Regions from separate parts of the Streptomyces sp. NPDC046862 genome, predicted to be linked through region 2. Evidence: riboswitches for the same ligand, from Rfam matches in the RefSeq annotation. Region 2 holds a riboswitch; each other region holds the start of a gene.

Region 1 (3,264 bases), on a different contig from region 2:
GGATACGTTCACGCATCAGCGCGGCGACTCGCCACAGGCGTCGCGCCGGCCCCTGCTGTCGCGTGAAAGGCAACCGCATGCTCTCCGGGAACGGTCGTCACCGTCGCCCCCGTCAGGCTCCGGCCCTCCTCGTCGCGGCCGGAGTGACGGGCTCGGCCATCGCCATCCCGCTCCTCGGCGCGACCGGTGCGAGCGCGGCCAGCGGGACGACCTGGGACAAGGTCGCGGACTGCGAGAGCGGCGGCTCCTGGAGCGCCAACACCGGCAACGGGTACTACGGCGGGCTGCAGTTGTCCCAGGACGACTGGGAGAAGTACGGCGGCCTCGACTACGCGCCCAGCGCCGACCAGGCCAGCCGTTCCCAGCAGATCGCCGTCGCCGAGAAGGTCCTCGACGACGAGGGTGTGGGCGCCTGGCCCACCTGCGGGCTCCTCTCCGGACTCAACAAGGACTCCGGTTCCGCCGACGTGGACACCGGCGTGCTGGGCAAGTTGACCGGCTCGTCCGGTTCATCTGATTCATCCGGTTCGTCCGGTTCTTCGTCCTCCGGCACCTCCGAAGGGTCGGCCAAGGCCGACAGCGGACTGAATGGCTCCAGCGAGAGCACCTCCCGGGACTCCGGCAGCCCGCGCACGGATGCGGCGAAGGGTGATGAATCGGCCAAATCCGGGCAAGAGGGCGGATCTTCGGCGAAGGGTGAATCCGGTTCCGGCTCTGGGTCCGGATCCGAGGACGAGACCTCGGGAACCGGGCGTCACCGTGGCGCGACCGCCGATGAGGGTGCCACTGACGGCCGTACGGGCGCGGACGCCGGCTCCACCGGGCGGCACGCCTCGCAGGGCGGCGACTCGGTCAGGGACGCCGATCTGCCGGAGGACCCGTACGCCCCGTACCTCGCCCGGGCCGAGGGTGACCTCCTGGCCGTCGCCGACTCCCCTGGCCTGCTGGGGGGATGAGGCGAGCTGTGCGCCGGGAGCAGGGATGCGGCCGGTGCTGACCCCGGCCTTATATGCCCCGGTCAGAGGCTGAGCTTCGGTGATGAATCGGGCGAAAAGTAGCGAGAGTTAGCGCCATCTTTCGCCGTGAATGCCCGTTTTGATCTCAGTGGGAGATGAGTCACAGAAGCCCTGATCGTCTTTGTAAATCACCGGATCGCGTGTTTACGGTCGTGATCGCTCGCCACAGCGGGCCCCTGCGGTCGGTACGCCGAATCCTGCCAACGGCCGTACGGGAACAGTCGTCGCGTCAAGCGCCGTAGGCAGGAGCGGGGGACCCAAGGTAGGCGCCGGGCCCGGGAGTTGGGAGACGACCGGGAACGGCTTGGGGTGAAGCCGTGCGGAAGCGGCAGCGGACGTCGTCCGCGGCCGACCGTGCGGCCGGGCAACTCAACCGGCCCGAACCCGACAGCTCACCTCGCAGGCGTCGGTGAGGGGATCACTTCATGTTGTCTTCCTGCAAGGGCAAGCACCGTCGTCCGTCCAAGGCCACCCGCATCGTCGCGATGGCCGGCGTCACCGGTGCCGCCATCGCCGCCCCGCTGCTCGCGACCGGCACCGCCTCCGCAGCCACCTCCTCCGAGTGGGACGCGGTCGCCCAGTGCGAGTCCGGCGGCAACTGGTCGATCAACACGGGCAACGGCTACTACGGCGGTCTGCAGTTCTCCGCCTCCACCTGGGCCGCGTACGGCGGCACGCAGTACGCCTCCACCGCCGACCAGGCCAGCAAGGCCCAGCAGATCGCCGTCGCCGAGAAGGTCCTCGCGGCCCAGGGCAAGGGCGCCTGGCCGAACTGCGGCACGGGTCTGTCCGGCGCCGCGTACGACGGTGGGGCGGCCTCCTCGTCCTCCTCGAACTCGGGCTCGTCCGGCTCCTCCGCGAACTCCGGCTCCTCCGAGCAGAGCACCCAGAGCTCCGGTGCCCAGGAGCAGCGCGCCTCGCGTTCCCAGGAGCGGGCCACCGTCAAGACCCCGACCGGCAAGAAGGTCAAGAAGGGCGACGGCGAGTACAAGGTCGTCAAGGGTGACACCCTCAGCAGCATCGCCGAGAAGAAGAAGGTCAAGGGCGGCTGGCACAAGCTCTTCCAGCTGAACAAGGACATCATCGACGACGCCGACTTCATCTTCCCCGGCCAGCAGCTGCACCTGAGCTGACATCAGGGCGGTTCCCGGCTGAACCACAGGGCCCGCACATCCGTGTCCTCCACAGTGGAGGTCTCGTGAGGGCCGCCCCCCGTCCCCACGGGCTCCCCGCCCCGGTGCGTGTTCCCCCGTACGCACCGGGGCGGGGCTTTTTTGTGCCTCTCGCGGCGCTCCTTGGCAGGGGCTTTTTGTTCAGTTCAGGAACAATTTACTCTCGGTTTGGTCCACGGGGTGGGCGGGAGACTGGCCGATCCCCTGGAGACGGTTAGGCTCATCCCGCAGGGCCACGGCCCGCGTAACCGCGTCACATCCCAGAAGGAGATGCTCGTGCCGTCCATCGACGTCGTCGTAGCCCGGGAAATCCTGGACTCCCGAGGCAACCCCACGGTCGAGGTCGAGGTCGGCCTCGACGACGGCAGCACCGGTCGTGCCGCCGTCCCGTCCGGCGCCTCCACGGGCGCCTTCGAGGCCATCGAGCTCCGCGACGGCGACTCGAACCGCTACCTCGGCAAGGGTGTCGAGAAGGCCGTCCTCGCCGTCATCGAGCAGATCGGCCCGGAGCTCGTCGGCTACGACGCCACCGAGCAGCGCCTGATCGACCAGGCGATGTTCGACCTGGACGCCACCGACAACAAGGGCTCCCTCGGCGCCAACGCCATCCTCGGCGTCTCCCTCGCCGTCGCCCACGCCGCCTCCGAGGCGTCCGACCTCCCCCTCTTCCGCTACCTGGGCGGCCCGAACGCGCACCTGCTGCCGGTGCCGATGATGAACATCCTGAACGGCGGCTCGCACGCCGACTCCAACGTGGACATCCAGGAGTTCATGATCGCCCCGATCGGCGCGGAGACCTTCTCCGAGGCCCTGCGCTGGGGCGCCGAGGTGTACCACACCCTGAAGAAGGTCCTGAAGAGCAAGGGCCTGGCCACCGGCCTCGGCGACGAGGGCGGCTTCGCCCCGAACCTCGGCTCCAACCGCGAGGCCCTCGACCTCATCCTCGAGGCGATCAAGGAGGCCGGCTACACCCCCGGCGAGCAGATCGCCCTCGCGCTCGACGTCGCCGCCTCCGAGTTCTACAAGGACGGCTCCTACACCTTCGAGGGCAAGACGCGCTCCGCCACCGAGATGAC
Region 2 (3,264 bases):
CGGCTGATCGTGACGGTCGGCGGTGTGGTTCAAGTTTTAAACAATAACTACACTGTCCGTATGACGACCCGCTGGCTCACCCCCGAGGAACAGCGTGCCTGGCGCGCGTACATCGCGGCCTCGCTGCTCCTGGAGGACGCGCTCGACCGGCAGCTCCAGCAGGAGGCCGGCATGTCGCACCTGTACTACTCCGTACTGGCCGGCCTCTCCGAGGCGCCGGACCGCAGTATGCGGATGACCGACCTCGCCGAGTCCCTGAAGATCACGCGCAGCCGGCTGACGTACGTCGTGGCGCGGCTGGAGAAGGACGGCGCGCTGCGGCGGGAGGGGTGCGCGTCGGACAAGCGGGGCAGTGTGGCGGTGCTCACGGACGAGGGGATGGCCCTGCTGGAGCGTACGGCACCGGGCCACGTCGAGATGGTCCGCAGGGCGGTCTTCGACCACCTCGGCCCGGAGCAGGTGGAACAGCTGGAGCGCATCTGTACGGGCATCACGGAGGCGCTCCAGGGCGACGGTGCCGAGGCGGTCACCTCCGACGACCTTCCATGGCGCCGCCGCTCCTGCTCTTCGGGCTAGCCCGCCGGGAGAGGGCAGTAATTTCGGCGGCAGTGGGAATGCGGCGCCCGCCGTCAGGGTTGCTTGAAGTTTGAAGCAGGGCTAGAGTCCCTGTGGGCGATGTGCTTCAAAACTGAAGCATACCGGCCGACCTGCACCCGCACCTGGACCGGAGGCCCGCATGCCCGACCAGCCCACCGCCACCACCCGCTCCCGCGTCCGGGTCCCGCTGCGCTTCCAGGACGGCTACGGCGTCGATGCCGAACTGGTCACCTTCCACGGTCTCACCGACGGTCAGGAGCACGTGGCCGTCGTCCTCGGAGAGCCCGCGCCCGGCACCACCCCGCTGGTCCGCCTGCACTCCGAGTGCCTGACCGGCGACGTCTTCGGATCGGCCCGCTGCGACTGCGGCCCGCAGCTGCGCGAGGCGGTGGAGCAGATCGCCGACCGCGGTGGCGTCCTCCTCTACCTCCGCCAGGAGGGCCGGGGCATCGGCCTCTACAACAAGCTCGACGCGTACGCCTTGCAGGACCAGGGCCTCGACACGTACGCGGCCAACGCCGCGCTCGGCCTCCCCGAGGACGCCCGCGACTACACCGCCGCCGCACAGATGCTCGGAGCCCTCGGCATCGACACCCTGGACCTGCTCTCCAACAACCCCGACAAGGCGCAGCAGCTGCGCGACCTCGGGGTCAAGGTCCGCACCCGCGTTCCCACGGGCGTCTTCACCACCGCCCACAACGTCCGTTACCTGCGCGCGAAGGTCCTCCAGACCCAGCACACGCTGCCGCTCGCGGACCTGGGGGGCCTGGGGGAGCGGGGGGACCTGGGGGACCTGGCGGAGCTCTCCGCGGGCTGACGTCTGCCGGCCCTCTTCATCGGCCCCTTCGCAGCTGGTGATCGTTCACGACTTCCTCATAACTGCTGTCACTGAGCGTGTTCGGACAACCCCTCTGCGCATAACAACTGACGCACCGTCAGGATGCCTGTGACTCCTGAGACAGGGGTAACTCGCCCGATTTAGGCCTGCCTTGACCCGAAAGTCCAGCCCAGAAGCCTGAACGATCATCCAGAACCGCTTGGAATACGGCCCGCGCGTCTATTAACGTTCGATAACGCAGCGCGGTCGTCCCAGCCGTCACAAGAGGCGGCTCCGTGCGCACGCGCCGAATCCCGCAAGGGAACCGGGGAACCACCACCCAGGGGTGAATCACGCGGAAGCCGCCGTGGAAGCACGGTCGGTTTACGCGCGTAGGAGACCTTCCTGCTCCGAACCCGTCAGCTAACCCGGTAGGCGAGAAGGAAGGAAAGGAGTACGCCCACGTGGCGTCCAACCGGTCTGCGACCGAAGCCCCACCCATGCCGGGCCAACGCGGCGACAGCGATACTTTCGGGTACGGCGGCTACAACGGCGAGGACGAGGGTCCCTGGCAGGAGTGGAACCCCACAGAGGAGTCCATCCGCCCCGTTCGCGGCCGGCACCGGGTCGCCAAGAAGAGCGGACTCGCCCGCGGCGGTCTCGCCCGGAGCTCCACCGTTCTGGGTGTCGGCGTCATAGCCGCCGTCGGCGCGGGCGGCATGGCCACCGCGCAGACCGGCAAGCCGCCGGTGTCCATCTCGATGCCCGACATGCCCAACGTCGGCTCGGTCTTCGACTCCGAGGACGAGCCCGCGGGCTCCTCCACCCCGCTCAGCAACGCGGGCATGACCGGCGCCGACGCCGAGCAGGGCGCCGGCAACGCCGGTGAGGCGCTGCGCGCCCGCATCATGCAGCAGGCCGAGTCGCAGCAGGACGCGGTCGACCGGGCCGCCGCGCTCGCCGCCGAGTCCGCCGCCGCGAAGAAGGCCGCCGAGGCCGCCGCCAAGGAGCGTGAGGAGGCCGAGGCCAAGGCCGCCGCCGCGAAGAAGAAGGCGGAGGAGGAGGCGGAGAAGAAGGCCGAGGCCGAGCGCGTCGCCGAGCTCGCCAAGCAGTTCACGCTGCCGACGTCCTCGTACACGATCACCTCCACCTTCGGTCAGTCCGGCGCGTACTGGTCCTCCGGCCAGCACACCGGCCTCGACTTCGCCGCCCCCACGGGTACCCCGATCAAGGCGATCCACAACGGCACCATCACCGAGGCCGGCTGGAGCGGTTCGTACGGCTACCGCACCATCCTCACCCTCGACGACGGCACCGAACTCTGGTTCGCCCACCAGTCGTCCATCAGCGTCAGCGTCGGCCAGAAGGTCGCGAGCGGCGACGTCATCGGCCGCGTCGGCGCCACCGGCAACGTCACGGGCGCCCATCTCCACCTGGAGGTCCACCCCGGCGGCAGCGCCACCGGCATCGACCCGATGGCCTGGCTGCAGAGCAAGGGGATCAACCCCTGAGGTTCAACCCCTGAGGTCTTCCGGGAGCAGGTGAGGTGATCCCCTCCCGGATTTACGAACCCTTGGCCGGACGTGCGGAATTCGCGCGTCCGGTCAGGGCGTTGTCATAGAGCATGACTTCTCTTCGCAAGCTCGGCTCATCCGGTCTCGAGGTCTTCCCGCTCTCCCTCGGCGGCAACGTCTTCGGCTGGACGGCCGACGAGGCCCAGTCCTTCGCCGTTCTCGACGCGTACACGGCCGCCGGCGGCAACTTCATCGACACCGCCGACTCCTACTCGGCCTGGATCGAGGGCAACCAGGGCGGCGAGTCCGAGACCATCATCGGCAAGTGGGCCAAGG
Region 3 (3,264 bases), on a different contig from region 2:
ATCGACTCGGCTGCCGTGCGCGCCTTCTACGAGAAGCACGTCCGCCCCGCCACGGCCACCGTGGTCGTCGTCGGAGACCTCACCGGCGTCGACCTGGACACGCTGCTCGGCGACACACTGGGCGCCTGGACCGGCTCGTCCGCCGAGCCGCGCCCCGTGCCTCCGGTGACCGCGGACGACACGGGCCGCGTCGTCATCGTGGACCGTCCCGGCGCCGTCCAGACGCAGTTGCTCATCGGCCGCGTCGGCGCCGACCGGCACGACCGCGTGTGGCCGGCCCAGGTGCTCGGCACCTACTGCCTGGGCGGCACCCTCACCTCCCGCCTTGACCGCGTCCTGCGCGAGGAGAAGGGCTACACCTACGGTGTGCGGGCGTTCGGGCAGGTGCTGCGCTCGGCGCCCGACGGCTCGGGTGCCGCGATGCTCGCCATCAGCGGCTCCGTCGACACGCCGAACACGGGCCCGGCTCTGGACGACCTGTGGACCGTGCTGCGGACCCTCGCCGCCGAGGGCCTGAGGGACGACGAGCGCGACGTCGCCGTGCAGAACCTCGTCGGGGTCGCCCCCCTCAAGTACGAGACGGCCGCCGCCGTCGCGAGCACCCTCGCCGACCAGGTCGAGCAGCACCTGCCGGACGACTACCAGGCGACGCTGTACCGGCAGCTCGCCGCGACCGGCACCGTGGAGGCCACCGCGGCCGTGGTGAACGCCTTCCCGGTGGACCGCCTGGTGACCGTCCTCGTCGGCGACGCGGCGCAGATCGAGGAGCCCGTCAGGGCCCTCGGAATCGGCGAAGTCTCCGTCGTACGCGCCGAGTAGAGCGCCGACGGGCGACCCGAGCCGATTCACGGGCCGACCACGAGCCGGCTCACGGACCGCCACACGGACCGAGTGGAGCCCGCCCGCATCCGGGGGCCCTGGTGACGAAAGCGTCACCAGGGCCCCCGGATGTCCGTATTGCGGGAGAGGTTGTGTGTCTGCCCTGTGGCATGCGCTACAAATCCCGTGATCCGTTTGTGATTTCAAAGAGGGCCCACTTAGCGTCGGTCCGGCTGTTCGTCAGCACTACGCCGCACCCGCGGCACCGGACAGCCATCGCCGAGTCCCCGTACGGCGCGAGCCAGGGGAGCCGGGGACCCACCGCAGTCCCTGGGGTGAATCGGATGCCCTTCACCAGGTGGAGGGGGCCCGTAGGAGACCTTCCTTGCTCCGAACCCGTCAGCTAACCCGGTAGGCGAGAGGGAAGGAAAGGACCAGCCACTTCATGGCGTACACCTGCGCCACCGGGAAGCACCGTCGTCCCAGTCGCATGAAGCGCGCGACCACGAAGGCCGTCGGCGCCGCCGCGCTCACCACCACCGGCGTCTTCGGCGCCCTGTCCGCGTCCGCCCCGGCGTTCGCCGCCGACAACTCCGTCGAACAGACCGGCTTCACCCAGGCGATCGAGATCGGCGACACGGTGGCCGAGCAGATCGACGCCCAGGCCGCCGCCCAGCAGCAGGCCGCCCAGGAGGCCGCCGCGCAGAAGAAGGCCGAGGCCCTCGCGAAGCAGCGCGCGGAGGAGGCGGCGAAGAAGGAGCGCGAGGCCAAGGAGCGCGCCGCCCGCGAAGCCGAGCGCAAGCGCCTCAACACCTTCGTCGCCCCGGTCAGCAACTCGTACGTCTCGACCGGCTACAAGTCCGGCGGAGCCGTCTGGTCCTCCGGCAGCCACACCGGCATCGACTTCCACGCATCCTCCGGCACGGCCGTCCACGCGGTCGGCTCCGGCACCGTCGTCGAGGCGGGCTGGGGCGGCTCCTACGGGAACAACATCGTCATCAAGATGCACGACGGCACGTACACGCAGTACGGCCACCTGTCGTCCATCGGTGTCTCCGTCGGCCAGACGGTCACCCCCGGCCAGCAGATCGGCCTGTCCGGGGCGACCGGCAACGTCACGGGCCCGCACCTGCACTTCGAGGCCCGCACGTCGCCCGAGTACGGCTCGGACATCGACCCCGTCGCGTACCTGCGCTCGCACGGCGTGAACGTCTGACCCACGGCGACGGCACAACGGACAACGGTCACACGAGGCCCCGGCTCACCGAGCCGGGGCTTTCGTCGTCGTGACGCCTCCTCCGTCGTGACGTACCTCCTGTCGTGACGCACCTCCTGTCCAAAAAATATCCCTGGATTCCGGCCCGGCATCGGAAATTCCGGCCGACTGCAATAGAGTCGCTCGAACACACGTCAATCAAAGGCGTTTCACGGGGATTAAGGCGGAGGTCGGGTCATGCGTATTCCGGCACACTCGGTATGCACGGCGATCCGTGATGACATCGTCGCGGGTGTCTACGAGCGCGGCGGCCGGCTCACCGAGGAACTCCTCGCCCGCCGGTACGGCGTCAGCCGCGTCCCCGTGCGTGAGGCGCTGCGCACGCTGGAGGCCGAGGGCTTCGTGGTCACCCGCCGGCACGCGGGCGCGTGCGTCGCGGAGCCGACCGAGCAGGAGGCCGCCGACCTGCTGGAGATGCGCATGCTGCTGGAGCCGCTGGGCGCCGCGCGCGCCGCCCAGCGGCGTACCGAGGCCCACCTGAAGGTGCTGCGCGGCCTGGTCAGGCTGGGGCAGGAGCGGGCCAGGCGGGGCAGCAGCGACGACCTGCGCTCACTCGGCGGCTGGTTCCACGAGACGCTCGCCCAGGCCTCCGGCAGCCCCGCGCTGACCTCGACGCTCGCCCAGCTGCGCCACAAGATCGCCTGGATGTACGCGGTGGAGGCGCCCTCCAGCCCCGTCGAGTCCTGGGCCGAGCACGGCGGCATCGTGGACGCCGTCGCGCGTGGTGACAGCGAGCGGGCCCGGACGATCACGGCCCTGCACACCGAACACGCGACCGCCGCGCACCGGCTGCGATTTCCCGGTCAGGCCGACCGTTTCCCGGCCAGGCCGACGGCTCGGAGTGTGTGAGGACTTCGCAACATCCCGTAAACATCGCGAGCCTGCGGCATTAACACGAGAGCCGTATACAAAGAAGGTGGAATTCGCGGGGGATTATTTCTGCTGCCCGTGAAGAGGAAATAAGAAGGGCCCGCCCGATAATTCGGACGAGCCCTTCGAAGTGTGCGCGGGTTACCTTCCGGAAGGTTTACCGCGTTACTCAGACGGTCTCGGGAAGTTCCTCGAGTCCCTCGGCGACCAGCTTCGCCAGCCGGTCGAGCGCGGCGTCCGCGCCCTCGGCGTCGGAGGCGAGCACGATCTCCTCGCCGCCCTGGGCGCCGAGGCCCAGC

What was found. A riboswitch is a leader RNA that binds a small molecule or an ion and turns the genes downstream of it on or off. The one in region 2 is predicted to bind cyclic di-AMP.
Positions count from the first base shown of each region.
Region 1: linked by a shared signal. The riboswitch ahead of AB0959_RS28230 (transglycosylase family protein) and the one ahead of AB0959_RS11900 (M23 family metallopeptidase) in region 2 are both predicted to bind cyclic di-AMP.
Region 3: linked by a shared signal. The riboswitch ahead of AB0959_RS47450 (M23 family metallopeptidase) and the one ahead of AB0959_RS11900 (M23 family metallopeptidase) in region 2 are both predicted to bind cyclic di-AMP.

Region 1 covers NZ_JBEYXP010000027.1:104,926-108,189, reverse strand. The annotation lists partial or broken gene AB0959_RS28235 (transglycosylase family protein) at 78-1,058, shown strand; cyclic di-AMP (ydaO/yuaA leader) riboswitch at 1,241-1,437, shown strand; gene AB0959_RS28230 (transglycosylase family protein) at 1,442-2,149, shown strand; gene eno (phosphopyruvate hydratase) at 2,465-3,264, shown strand, end outside.
Region 2 covers NZ_JBEYXP010000008.1:260,427-263,690, forward strand. The annotation lists gene AB0959_RS11890 (MarR family transcriptional regulator) at 61-576, shown strand; gene ribA (GTP cyclohydrolase II) at 737-1,414, shown strand; cyclic di-AMP (ydaO/yuaA leader) riboswitch at 1,710-1,867, shown strand; gene AB0959_RS11900 (M23 family metallopeptidase) at 1,879-2,925, shown strand; gene AB0959_RS11905 (aldo/keto reductase) at 3,039-3,264, shown strand, end outside.
Region 3 covers NZ_JBEYXP010000073.1:26,905-30,168, reverse strand. The annotation lists gene AB0959_RS47455 (pitrilysin family protein) at 1-819, shown strand, start outside; cyclic di-AMP (ydaO/yuaA leader) riboswitch at 1,087-1,252, shown strand; gene AB0959_RS47450 (M23 family metallopeptidase) at 1,265-2,035, shown strand; partial or broken gene AB0959_RS47445 (GntR family transcriptional regulator) at 2,273-2,988, shown strand; gene AB0959_RS47440 (HPr family phosphocarrier protein) at 3,135-3,264, opposite strand, start outside.